Regions from separate parts of the Catenulispora subtropica genome, predicted to be linked through region 1. Evidence: riboswitches for the same ligand, from Rfam matches in the RefSeq annotation. Region 1 holds a riboswitch; the other holds the start of a gene.

Evidence for each region. A riboswitch is a leader RNA that binds a small molecule or an ion and turns the genes downstream of it on or off. The one in region 1 is predicted to bind cobalamin.
Region 2: it holds a riboswitch for cobalamin, as region 1 does, so the genes downstream of both, cobN (cobaltochelatase subunit CobN) here and ABD466_RS12090 (ribonucleoside-diphosphate reductase subunit alpha) in region 1, are expected to answer to the same signal.

Annotation. Positions count from the first base shown of each region.
Region 1 is NZ_BAAAQM010000011.1:61,266-67,085, forward strand. It holds gene ABD466_RS12085 (ribonucleotide-diphosphate reductase subunit beta) at 1-660, opposite strand, end outside; gene ABD466_RS12090 (ribonucleoside-diphosphate reductase subunit alpha) at 673-3,060, opposite strand; cobalamin riboswitch at 3,188-3,442, opposite strand; gene ABD466_RS12095 (PPOX class F420-dependent oxidoreductase) at 3,515-3,904, opposite strand; gene ABD466_RS12100 (quinone oxidoreductase family protein) at 4,043-5,026, opposite strand; gene ABD466_RS12105 (SGNH/GDSL hydrolase family protein) at 5,085-5,744, shown strand; gene ABD466_RS12110 (ABC transporter substrate-binding protein) at 5,819-5,820, opposite strand, start outside.
Region 2 is NZ_BAAAQM010000020.1:115,198-121,017, reverse strand. It holds gene ABD466_RS19070 (beta-glucosidase family protein) at 1-111, shown strand, start outside; gene ABD466_RS19065 (alpha/beta fold hydrolase) at 270-404, shown strand; gene ABD466_RS19060 (DUF4265 domain-containing protein) at 431-931, shown strand; gene ABD466_RS19055 (hypothetical protein) at 954-1,154, opposite strand; gene ABD466_RS19050 (COG4280 domain-containing protein) at 1,142-1,882, opposite strand; gene ABD466_RS19045 (cobalamin biosynthesis protein) at 1,992-2,936, shown strand; cobalamin riboswitch at 2,935-3,073, shown strand; gene cobN (cobaltochelatase subunit CobN) at 3,118-5,820, shown strand, end outside.

The DNA.
Region 1 (5,820 bases):
CGTCTCCACGACGTCGAACGCGAACGCCATGTGCATCGACTCGTCTCGGAACACCCAGTTGGTCCCGGACGCGAGCCCGTGCAGCAACCCGCGCGAACGCAGGAAGTACACGTAGGCGAAGGCGCCGTAGAAGAACAGCCCTTCGATGCACGCCGCGAAGCAGATCAGGTTCAGCAGGAACGCCCGCCGGTCCTCCCGCGTCTCCAGCCGCTGCAGAGCACCCAGCGAGTCGATCCAGCGGAAGCAGAACTCCGCCTTGCGCCGGATGGACGGGATGTTCTCCACCGCCGCGAACGCCGCCGCCCGCTCGTCCTCGTCGGGCACATAGGTGTCGAGCAGGTTCAGGTAGAACTGCACATGAACGGCCTCCTCGAACAGCTGCCGCGACAGGTACAACCGCCCCTCGGGGCTGTTCACGTGCTGATACAGGTTCAGCACGAGGTTGTTCGCGACGATCGTGTCGCCGGTGGCGAAGAAGGCGACCAGCCGCGACACCAGGTGCCGCTCGGCCGCCGAGAGCCGGTCCAGGTCGGCGAGGTCGCTGTGCAGGTCCACCTCCTCCACGGTCCACGTGTTCTTGATCGCGTCACGGAAGCGGTCGAAGAAACGCGGGTAGCGCATCGGGCGCAAGGTCAGGTCCAGACCGGGGTCGAGCAGCATCAAAGGCTTCCTTTACTGGCAGGCTTCGCAGGCTTCGGGGTTCTCCAGCGAGCAGGCGACGGCCTCTTCCGAGGCGACGGTCACCGTCGCCTGCTGGATCCGCGTCGCCGGCCGCGACCGGAGGTAGTACGTGGACTTCAGCCCGGCCTTCCACGCGTACATGTACATCGACGACAGCTTCCCGATCGTCGGCGCCGCCAGGAACAGGTTCAGCGACTGCGACTGGTCCACGAACGGCCCCCGCGCCGCAGCCAGGTCGATCAGCGCCCGCTGCGGCAGCTCCCACGCCGTCCGGTACAGCGTCCGCAGCTCCGCCGGCAGCGCCTCGATGTCCTGCACGGACCCCTCGGCCCGCTTGATCGCGTCCCGCACCGCCGGCGTCCACAGCCCCAGCGCCTTCAGCTCGCTCACCAGCGCGCTGTTGATCTGCAGGAACTCCCCGGACAGCGTCTCGCGCTTGAACAGGTTCGACACCTGCGGCTCGATGCACTCGTAGCAGCCCGCGATCGAGGCGATCGTGGCGGTCGGCGCGATCGCCACCAGCAGCGAGTTGCGCAGGCCGGTCGCGGCCACGCGGGAACGCAGAGCGCTCCACCGGGCGGCCAGCGCCGGGGACGTCGCCGAGCCCCACAGGTCCGGCTGCAGCGCGCCCCCGGCGGCCCGGGTCCGGTCGAACGCCGGGTGCGCGCCGAACCGCTCGGCCAGCCCGGCCGACGTCTCCAGCGCCGTCAGGTAGATCTCCTCGGCGATCCGCGTCGAAAGCTTGCGCGCCCGCGGGTCGTCGAACGGCAGCCGCAGCGCGAAGAACACGTCCTGCAGCCCCATCAGCCCCAGCCCGACCGGCCGCCACCGCGGGTTCGACGCCGCGGTCTGCTCGCTCGGGTAGTAGTTGATGTCGATGACGCGGTCCAGGAACACCACCGCCGTGCGGACCGTGTCCCGCAGCCGGTCCCAGTCCACGGCCGACCGGTCCGCGGTCAGGTGCGCCGCCAGGTTGACCGACCCCAGGTTGCACACCGCGGTCTCGGCGTCCGAGGACACCTCGATGATCTCCGTGCACAGATTCGACAGGTGCACCGTGTTCCGGCTCTCGCCGGGGCCCGGCTCCGCGGTCTGGTTGCAGAGCCGGTTCGAGGCGTCCTTGAACGTCATCCACCCGTTGCCGGTCTGCGCCAGCGTCCGCATCATCCTGCCGTAGAGCTCGCGCGCCGGGAGCTGCCGGACGTAACGGCCCTCGGCCTCGGCCCGGCGGTACGCGGCGTCGAACGCCTCGCCCCACAGGTCCGGCAGCTCCGGCACCTGGTCCGGGTCCATCAGCGACCACAGCGCGTCCGCCTCGACCCGGCGCATGAACTCGTCCGGGATCCAGTTCGCCAGGTTCAGGTTGTGGGTGCGGCGCGCGTCCTCGCCGGTGTTGTCCCGCAGCTGCAGGAACTCCTCGATGTCCGGGTGCCACGGCTCCAGGTAGACGCACGCCGCGCCCTTGCGGCGTCCGCCCTGGTTGACCGCGGCGACCGAGGAGTCCAGCGTGCGCAGGAACGGCACGATCCCGTTCGAGCGGCCGTTGGTGCTGCGGATCAGCGCGCCGCGCCCCCGCACGCGCGAGAAGGCGATGCCGATCCCGCCGGCGAACTTCGACAGCCGTGCCACCTGGTGGTAGCGCGCGTAGATGGAGTCGAGCTCGTCGCGCGGGGAGTCGACCAGATAGCAGGACGACATCTGGGTGTGCCGCGTGCCCGAGTTGAACAGCGTGGGGGAGCTGGGCAGGTAGGCCAGCGAGGACATCAGCCGGTAGAAGCCGATCGCCTCCTCGGCCTGCTCCGACAGCCCGGCGGCCACCCGCAGCAGGAAGTGCTGCGGCGTCTCGATGACCCGGCGGGTGACCGGGTGCCGCAGCAGGTAGCGGTCGTAGACGGTACGCAGCCCGAAGTACTCGAAGCGGAGATCGCCGTCCCCGTCGATGGCGGCGTCGAACCGCTCGGCCTCCGCGGCGACGAAGGCGGCGGTGAGATCGCCGATCAGGCCCTCCCGATGCCCGACGGCGATCGCCGCGCTGAACGCCACCGCGCCCTGCCCCGCGGCCTCGTCCGCGATCACCGCCGCCAGCAGCCGCGCCGCCAGCTTCGAGTACTGCGGCTCCTCGCCGATCAGCTCGGCCGCGCACTGCACGGCCAGCTCGGCGGCCTGGGCCGGGCCGGCGCCGGCGGGCAGGCCGGCGAAGGTCTTGCGGGCGACGCGGCCCGGGTCGACGTCGGGGAGGCCGGCGGCCCAGCGCGTGACGGCCGCTTCCAGGGACCGCTCGGAGACCGTCGCCGTCCCCGCCGGAGGCGGCGTCGCCGGCTCCGCCCCGCCCGACCCCGTGCCGGCATCGACATCGATCCCGACCTGCGTGACCGTCACAACCCTCTCCTCGCCAGTCGTAGGTCCCGATCCGGACCGTGCGCGAGGAGACGAGAAGGCGCGCGGCAGCGCGGCGCCCTTCGCCGTCAGCCGTCCCGCGCGGCCTCGGACCGGCCGCACCCCATGTCCGGGCGCGGCACCGCTGGCAGGTCTTCGGACTCGCGGGCGTCCGGGGACCGGAGACTCCCGGACCCGGAACCTACTGGCCGTCACTTCCCAGGCCGGCGCCGGCGCCCGAAGGCGCCGCCGGCCCAGTGTGCACGACGGCGGTCGTTCCCACTCACCGCTGCGGGGCAGTCCCGGACTCGCACCGGGTTCCCTCTTGCCTCGGCCGCCGCCCGTGCTGCGAGCGGACGGCCGAACCAGCTGCGTCGGACACCATATCTTGTGGCGGGCTCTAATTCACAATCAACATGCTGTATGTCAGAGGGCTACCGGGGCGTGCTGAGAGCTGCTACTGGAACGTCGCGTGCGTCGGCCGCAGGTAGATCCGCACCCGGTACGGAGCGTCGCCCACGGGGCCGTCCATCGGCAGCGAGTAACGGTCCGCCAGCACCGCGAAGAAGGCACCCTCGGTGTCCGGTTCGATCCGTTCCACGGTGCCGCGCAACTCCAGGTACCGGTACGGCGCGTCCGGGTCGTTGATCGACACCGCGGCGTTCGGGCGCTCGCTGAGCTCCTTGTACTTCGCACGCTTGGTCGAGGTGGTGAACGACAGGAACTCGCCGTCCCACAGGAACCACATCGGGTTCACGTGCGGGTTCCCGTCCGCGCGGATGGTCGCCAGGTGACAGAAGACGGGGCGCTCGAGCAGGTCGGCGTGCGACTCGGGGATCACAGACATGGCTCCACTCCATCCGGCCCGGTGCGACCCCGCAAGTCGCGATCCGACACGCAGCGATCACGATCCCTGATCGTGCGAGGTCCGCCCATCCACGACCCGGTTCCGGTTCTCCCGTGGACGGGCGGGCCTCGGAGCGGCTCAGGAACCCCGGACGGCGACGACGGTCTTGCCCGGGCTGCGGTTCTCGGCCTGCGCGATGTGCGCGTCGATCGCCTCGTCCCACGCGACCACCCGCGGCGCCGGGAGCTCCCATCCCGAGCCCGCCTCGGCGAGCGCGAACACCGCCGCGATGAGCGCCCCGACGGCGCGCGCGTCGGCGCGGGCCCGGTTGATGATGCTGAAGCCGGCGGTGGTCCAGTTGTTGCGCCGCAGGTCCGCCGGCGCCGGGGCGGCCGGGTCGGGCTGACCGGCCGCGGCGCCGTAGCTGACGTAGCGGCCCCCCGGCGCGAGCAGCCCGAGCGAGGCCGACGCCACGTCGCCGCCGATGGACTCCAGCACGACGTCGAAGAGTTCGTCGTCGTTGGCCTTGCGGGCCGCCGCGCCGAACTCCGCGTCCCGCACCGCCGGACGGTAGACCGCCGCCAGCCTGCCCGCGGAGTTCGCGCTCGTGCCGCCGACGACGCAACGCGGAGTGCGCAGGCTCAGCACGGCCGCCAGCGCGTCGCCGACCCCGCCCCCGGCGCCGGTGACCAGGACCCGGTCCTTCGAGGACACATGAGCGGCGTCGGCGAGCCCGACGGCCGTGGCCCACGTGAGCGGCACGATGGTGGCCCGCTCCAGGGCCAGCCCGTCCGGCACCCGCGCGGCCAGGCCGGCCTCGGCCACCACGGTCTCGGCCAGACCACCGCCGTCGACCGTGAACGCCACCACCGCGTCACCGACCGCGAACCCGTCGACGCCCTCGCCGACCGCCGCCACCTCGCCGCCGACTTCCATGCCCGGCACATACGGCCAGCCGGTCGCGTAGCCGGGCACACCGCGGCGGGCGAGGACGTCCACGAAGTTCAGGCCCGCGTAGCGGACCGCGATCGCGATCTGCCCCGGCGCGGGCTCCGGCGTCGGAACATCGACCTCTGCGATGTGCTCGGTACCGCCGGGCTCGCTGAACTGGACGGCCTTCATGACGGGTGCCCCTCCCTTGATCCGATTGCTGCCCGAACGAAAATACCGGCATGATCGGATGCCCATACCCGCAGCACTCCGGAAGGCGGCCCGCGTGTTGTTCAAGGACGGTCAGCACATCCTGCTCATCGGCGACAGCATCACGGACTGCGGGCGCCGGGAGGAGAACGCCCCCTACGGGAACGGCTATGTCAGCCTGCTGCGGGCGTTCACGACGGCCCGGCATCCGGAAGTCCGGCTGACCTGGACCAACCGCGGCAACAGCGGGAACACCGTGCGCCACCTCGCCCAGCGGTGGGACACCGACGCGTTGGCGCCGCGTCCGGACTGGCTGTCGGTGATGATCGGGATCAACGACGTCTGGCGCGCGTTCGACGGCCACCCGCAGAACGCCGTCCCGCTCGACGAGTTCGTCGAGACGCTGCGCGGACTGCTGCGCCGTGCCGTCGAGGAGACCGGCTGCCGCCTGATCCTCGCCGACCCGTACGTGATCGAGCCGGACCGCGAGGAGCCACAGCGCGCGACCAGCGATCGTTACGCGGCCGCAGTCGCGGGTCTGGCTGAGGAGTTCGACGCGGTGCACATAGCGACGCAGCGGGTCTTCGATCACGCGATGCGGTGCACGCGGTCTGAGGACTGGTCGCATGACCGGATCCATCCGAACCTCGCGGGGCACGCGCTGATTGCTGACGTGTTTCTGTCGGCTATCGAACTCTGAAATGTGGGTGCGGGTACCGCCCACACCCACATCAGCGGCTGACCGAGAAACCGCCCCCGCTCCACATCTGGGCTCT
Region 2 (5,820 bases), on a different contig from region 1:
GAGGAGAAGGGCTGGCGGGTGCACGGGGGCCCGCGGGACCTGATCGCGTCCCGGTCGGCGGCGGACCCACGGATCCGCACGCGGGTCGAGGTGGCGGACGCCCAGGGCTGAGACCCCCCGGGGTGCTGCGGCCCGGAGTCCCGGCCCGCCGCCGAACGGCGGTGGCGCCGGCTGCGTGAGGGAGCCGGCGCCACCGCCACCCTTCCCGCTCCCCGATTTTAACAAGGTTCTGACAAACGTTCTGGACGAACGACTTCATCCCGGTGGACGTGCAGCGGGAATACTCCGAGCGGCTCGGCGTGCGGTTCGTGCTCATGACCGGTGCCGGGCACACGCCGAACGAGGAGAGACCGGAGGAGCTGACCGCGGTGCTGGTGCCGTTCTGGGAACAGAATCAGCGTTGATCCCGATCTGATGAGATGCTGGCGGTGTGGCTGGCAGGAATATGGCGAGCGTTCCGCACGTCGAGCGGTTGAAGGTCGACTTCGCGTTGGAGCAGGACGCGTCCGGGTGGCCGCCCGCCGGTTCGGAGCGGGTCTGGGCGGTGCGCGTCGGCACCGACCGGGCCCGGCTGGACAACGTCCCGTTCTTCGTCCGGGGCTACGCGGTCGACGACGTGGTGCGCTTCGAGACCGACGAAGACGGCGTCCACTGGGTCCGGGAAGCGGTCCGCTACTCGGCGAACTGCACGATCCGGGTCATCCCGGCCAGGGACGGGCCCGAGGACGAGAGCGGTCGGGCGGTGCTGGAGGCCCTCGCTCCGTTCGGAGTCACGGGCGAGGGCATAGCCCAGTTGGGCATGGTCGCGCTGAACGTGCCGGAGCACGCTGACGTCCCCGCGGTGAAGCGTTTCCTCATCGAGGGCGAGGGCGACGGGCGCTGGCAGTACGAAGAAGGCTGCGTCACCGACGCGTGGCGTTCCGCCGCGTGACCGGCCACTGAGGCTTACGGGGCTATTTCCGGCGGACGGCCCGAGCCAGCGTCGCGGCCAGTGCCAGCGTGACGACGACCGGCAACAGCCACCAGCACGCGGTGGTGCGGGTGCTGAGGACGGCGGTGCCGGCCAGGGCGGCGATGATCAGGACGGCGACCATCGGATCGTCGCCGACGATGAACTCGTACCAGAAGGCTGCGAAGGCTTTCAGCCGGCCCATACCGCGCGCCTCCTGCGCAGGACCCAGACCGCGGTGGCGGCGACGGCCAGCACATAGGCGACGATGACGGGGAGGGCGGCGTCACCGCCGGGCCACTCCGCGCCGGCGCCCGCCGCGCCCCAGAAGATGCCGAAGCCGGTGAGCATCACACCGACCGCGAACTTCATGGTGTTCTCCGGGACGCGGGCCAGCGGGGCCTTCAGCACGACGCCCGCCGCCGCGACGGTGAGGACGGCGGCGACCGCGGCCAGCGCGGCGAGCGCGACACCGTGCTGATTGGCGCCGAAGGTGAGGGCGATGAACGCGACCTCCAGGCCCTCCAGGACGACACCCTTGAAGGACAAGGTGAAGGCGTACCAGTCGTCGACGAACGGCTTCTTGCTGCTGGTCACCCGCGCGGCGGCGGCGACCTGGCGGCGGTAGGCCGCGGCCTCGTCGCGCAGGTCCTTGTCACCGGACGCGCGCAGGATCGCTTTGCGCAGCCACTGGAGCCCGAAGGTCAGCAGCAGCCCGCCGACCACCAGCCGCAGCGTCTTGAGCGGCAGCACCGTCAACGCCGGCCCGAGGGCCGCGACCACGGCCCCGAGCAGGAGCAGCCCGGCCGCGACGCCCTGCAGCGCCGGGCGCCAGCCGCGCGTGACGCCGGCGGCGAGCACGATGGTGAGAGCCTCCACGGCCTCGACCGCGCAGGCCAGGTAGACGGACAGCAGCAGGAGAGCTGTTCCCACGGGGTTAATGTAACCGGTCCGGCCACGGAAGCCGTCACGGCACGGCGGTGAGGAGCGGCCGGTCGCTCCCTGAGGACGGGCCATGGCGCGGCGTCGATAGGTTGTGCGCATGCGATCTTCTTCCCGGGCCGTGGGGCTCGCGCTCGGCTTCGCGGCGGACTGGTATTTCGCGGACCCGCGGCGAGGGCATCCGGTGGCCGGGTTCGGCCGGGTGGCCGCCGGGCTGCGGAAGGTGATGTACGCGGACTCGCGGGTCGCGGGTGCCGCCTACGCGGGCACTCTGGTGGCGGGGGCCGCGGCGTTGGGCGTCGCGGGGGAGCGGTTCGGGCGGCGCCCGTGGGCCGGGACGGCGCTGACCGCCGCAGCGACGTGGACCGTACTCGGCGGGACGTCGCTGCGGCGCGAGGCGGCGCTGATCGGCGGATCGCTGACCGAGGGCGACCTCGCGGCGGCCCGGGAACGGCTGCCGCACCTGTGCGGCCGCGACCCGCGGGGCCTGGACGCCGACCAGATCGCGCGCGCGGTCGTCGAATCGGTCGCCGAGAACACCTCCGACGCGGTCGTGGCCCCGCTGTTCTGGGGCGCGGTCGCGGGGATCCCGGGGCTGCTGGCGTACCGGGCGTCGAACACGCTCGACGCGATGGTCGGCTACCGCGACGCGCGGTACCGGAACTTCGGCTGGGCCGCGGCCCGGCTCGACGACGTGCTGAACTACCTGCCGGCCCGGTTCACCGGCGCCGTCACGGTCGCGGCGGCTCCGATCGTCGGCGGCAGCCCCATCCAGGCCCTCAGGGCGCTGCGACGCGACGGCGCCCGCCACCCCAGCCCGAACGCCGGACGCTGCGAGGCGTCGGCCGCCGGCGCGCTCGGCGTCCGCCTGGGCGGCACCAACACCTACGGCGACGTCGTCGAACACCGGCCGGTACTGGGCTCGGGGCGCGCGCCGAGGGTCGCCGACATCCGGCGGGCGTCGGTGCTGTCGGCGACCGTCGGCGGCGCGGCCGCCGTCGCGGCGGTGCGGCTCGCCAAGGGACTCGGCCGATTCAGGGGCTAGCCCCGATCCGCCGATCTGGCACACTGTCCCCCGGACGACGAAGTCAGGAAGCCCGTGCGAATCGGGCGCTGTCCCGCAACTGTGAGCGGTCCTCCTCAAGGCCGCGAGTCAGGAACTGCCTGTCGTCCGTCACCATCGGCCCGAGGCGGAGCGCGGACTCCGCGAGAGGAAGTGCCGCCGCATGCCCGCGCGCGTTCTGCTGCTGTCCACCGCTGACACCGAGCTTCTGGCCGCCCACGCGTCCGGCGCCCCCTATCGCACGGCGAATCCCGCCCGGCTGGATGCCGACAGCCTCGCGCCGCTCCTCGGCGACGCGGACGTCGCGGTCCTGCGGCTGCTCGGCGGCCACCGCCTGTGGCAGTGGCTGGTCGACGCGGTCGCGGCCAGCGGGGTTCCGGCCGTCGTCCTCGGCGGCGAGGCGGTGCCGGACGCCGAACTGATGGCGTTGTCGACCGTGCCCGGCGGCGTCGCGGCCGACGCGCTGAACTACCTCACCGCCGGCGGTCCCGCGAACCTGGCGCAGCTGGCGAACTTCCTCACCGACACGGTGCTCGGCGGCGGCGAAGGATTCGACGCGCCCACGGCGATGCCCGAGTTCGGGGTGCACGGCGAGCGGGCGAGCCGGGACGGCCGCCCAACCGTCGGCATCGTCTTCTACCGCGCGCACGAGCTCTCCGGCAACACAGGATTCGTCGACACCCTCGCCGACGCCCTCGAAGCCCGCGGCGCCAACGCCCTGCCGGTCTACTGCGGCTCGCTGCGGGGTCTGTCCGACGCCGCGGGCCAAGGCCTCGTCGAGCTGCTCGGCCGCTGCGACGCGCTGGTCGTCACCGTCCTGGCCGGCGGCGGGGCCACCGCGGCCGACGCCGGCGCCGGCGGTGACGAGGACGCCTGGGACGTGGGAGCGCTGGCCGCCCTCGACATCCCGGTGATCCAAGGGCTCTGTCTCACCTCCTCCCGCGAGGCGTGGCGGGACTCCGACGCCGCGCTCACCCCGATGGACGCGGCGATGCAGGTCGCGATCCCGGAGTTCGACGGCCGCCTGATCGCCGTCCCCTTCTCGTTCAAGGAGAAGGGCGAGGCGGACATCCCCGTCTACGTCGCCGACGAGGAGCGCGCCCGGCGGCTCGCGGGCATCGCCTTCCGCCATGCCGCACTCCGCTCGATCCCCAACAGCGACAAGAAACTCGCCCTGGTCCTGTCCTCCTACCCGACCAAGCATTCCCGCATCGGCAACGCCGTCGGCCTGGACACTCCTGCCTCCGCCGTCCGCCTGCTCACCGCCCTGCGCGCGGCCGGCTACACCGTCGGCGACTTCCCCGAGGACGGCGACGAGCTCATCCACCGCCTCATCGCCGCGGGCGGCCACGACGTCGAGTGGCTCACCGAGGACCAGCTGGCGGCCGCCCCCGCCCGCGTCCCGCTCGGCGATTACGAGTCCTGGTTCGCGGGCTTGCCCGCCGAACTGCGCGAGGGCATCCGCCGGCACTGGGGTGAGCCGCCCGGCTCGCTCTACGTCGACGGGGACGACATCGTGCTCGCCTCGCTCCAGTTCGGGAACGTGCTGCTGATGATCCAGCCGCCGCGCGGCTTCGGCGAGAACCCCATCGCCATCTACCACGACCCCGACCTGCCGCCGAGCCACCACTACCTGGCCGCCTACCGCTGGCTGGAGAACGCGTTCGGCGCGGACGCCGTCGTGCACCTCGGCAAGCACGGCACGCTGGAGTGGCTGCCCGGCAAGGGCCTCGGCCTGTCCGCGTCGTGCGCCCCGGACGCGGTCCTGGGCGAGCTGCCGCTGGTCTACCCGTTCATCGTCAACGACCCCGGCGAGGGCACGCAGGCCAAGCGCCGCGGCCACGCCACCATCGTCGACCACCTGATGCCGCCGATGGCGCGCGCCGACACCTACGGCGAGCTGGCCAAGCTGGAGCAGCTGCTCGACGAGTACGCCGCCGTGTCCGCGCTGGACCCGGACAAGGCCCCGGCGGTGCGGGCGCAGATCTGGACCCTGATCCGCGCCGCGCAGCTGCACCACGACCTCGCGGCGTTCCTGCACGGCGACGTCGAGCGCCAGCCGGCCGACGACGACTTCGACGAGTTCGTGCTGCACCTGGACGGCTACCTGTGCGAGATCAAGGACGTGCAGATCCGCGACGGGCTGCACATCCTCGGCCGGGCGCCGGAAGGCGGGGAACTGGTCGCCGACGTGTTGGCGGTGCTGCGGGCGAAGCAGGTCTTCGGCGGGGTGAGCGGCGCGGTGCCGGGACTGCGGCAGGCGCTCGCGGCGTTCGTCGGCCTGGACGAGCAGGTCCTGCTGGCCGAGCCCGGCGCGCCGGTGAAGAGCCCTGAGTCGCTGAGCGAGCTGGCCGGGCCGCAGGCGCCCGCACGGACCGCTTCGGACGCGGTCGACATGCTGGAGACGCTGGCGCGGCGGCTCGTCGAGGGGCTCGCCGCCACCGACTGGGACTCCGCACGCGCCGAGAGCGTGTGCGACGAGGTCCTGCGCGCCGGCGACGCGGACGTCATCAGGGTGCTGCGCTTCGCCGCGACCGAACTCGTCCCGCGCCTGGCCCGCACCACCGACGAGATCGCCAACGTGCTGCGCGCCCTCGACGGCCGCTACATCCCGGCCGGCCCCTCCGGCGCCCCGACCCGCGGCCTGGTCGGCGTGCTGCCCACCGGCCGCAACTTCTACTCCGTCGACCCCAAGGCCATCCCGTCGCGCAACGCCTGGGACGTCGGCCAGGCCCTGGCCGAGTCGCTGCTGGCCCGGCACCTCGCCGACACCGGCGACTACCCGCGCTCGGTCGGCCTCACCGTCTGGGGCACTTCGGCGATGCGGACCCAGGGCGACGACATCGCCGAGATCCTGCACCTGCTG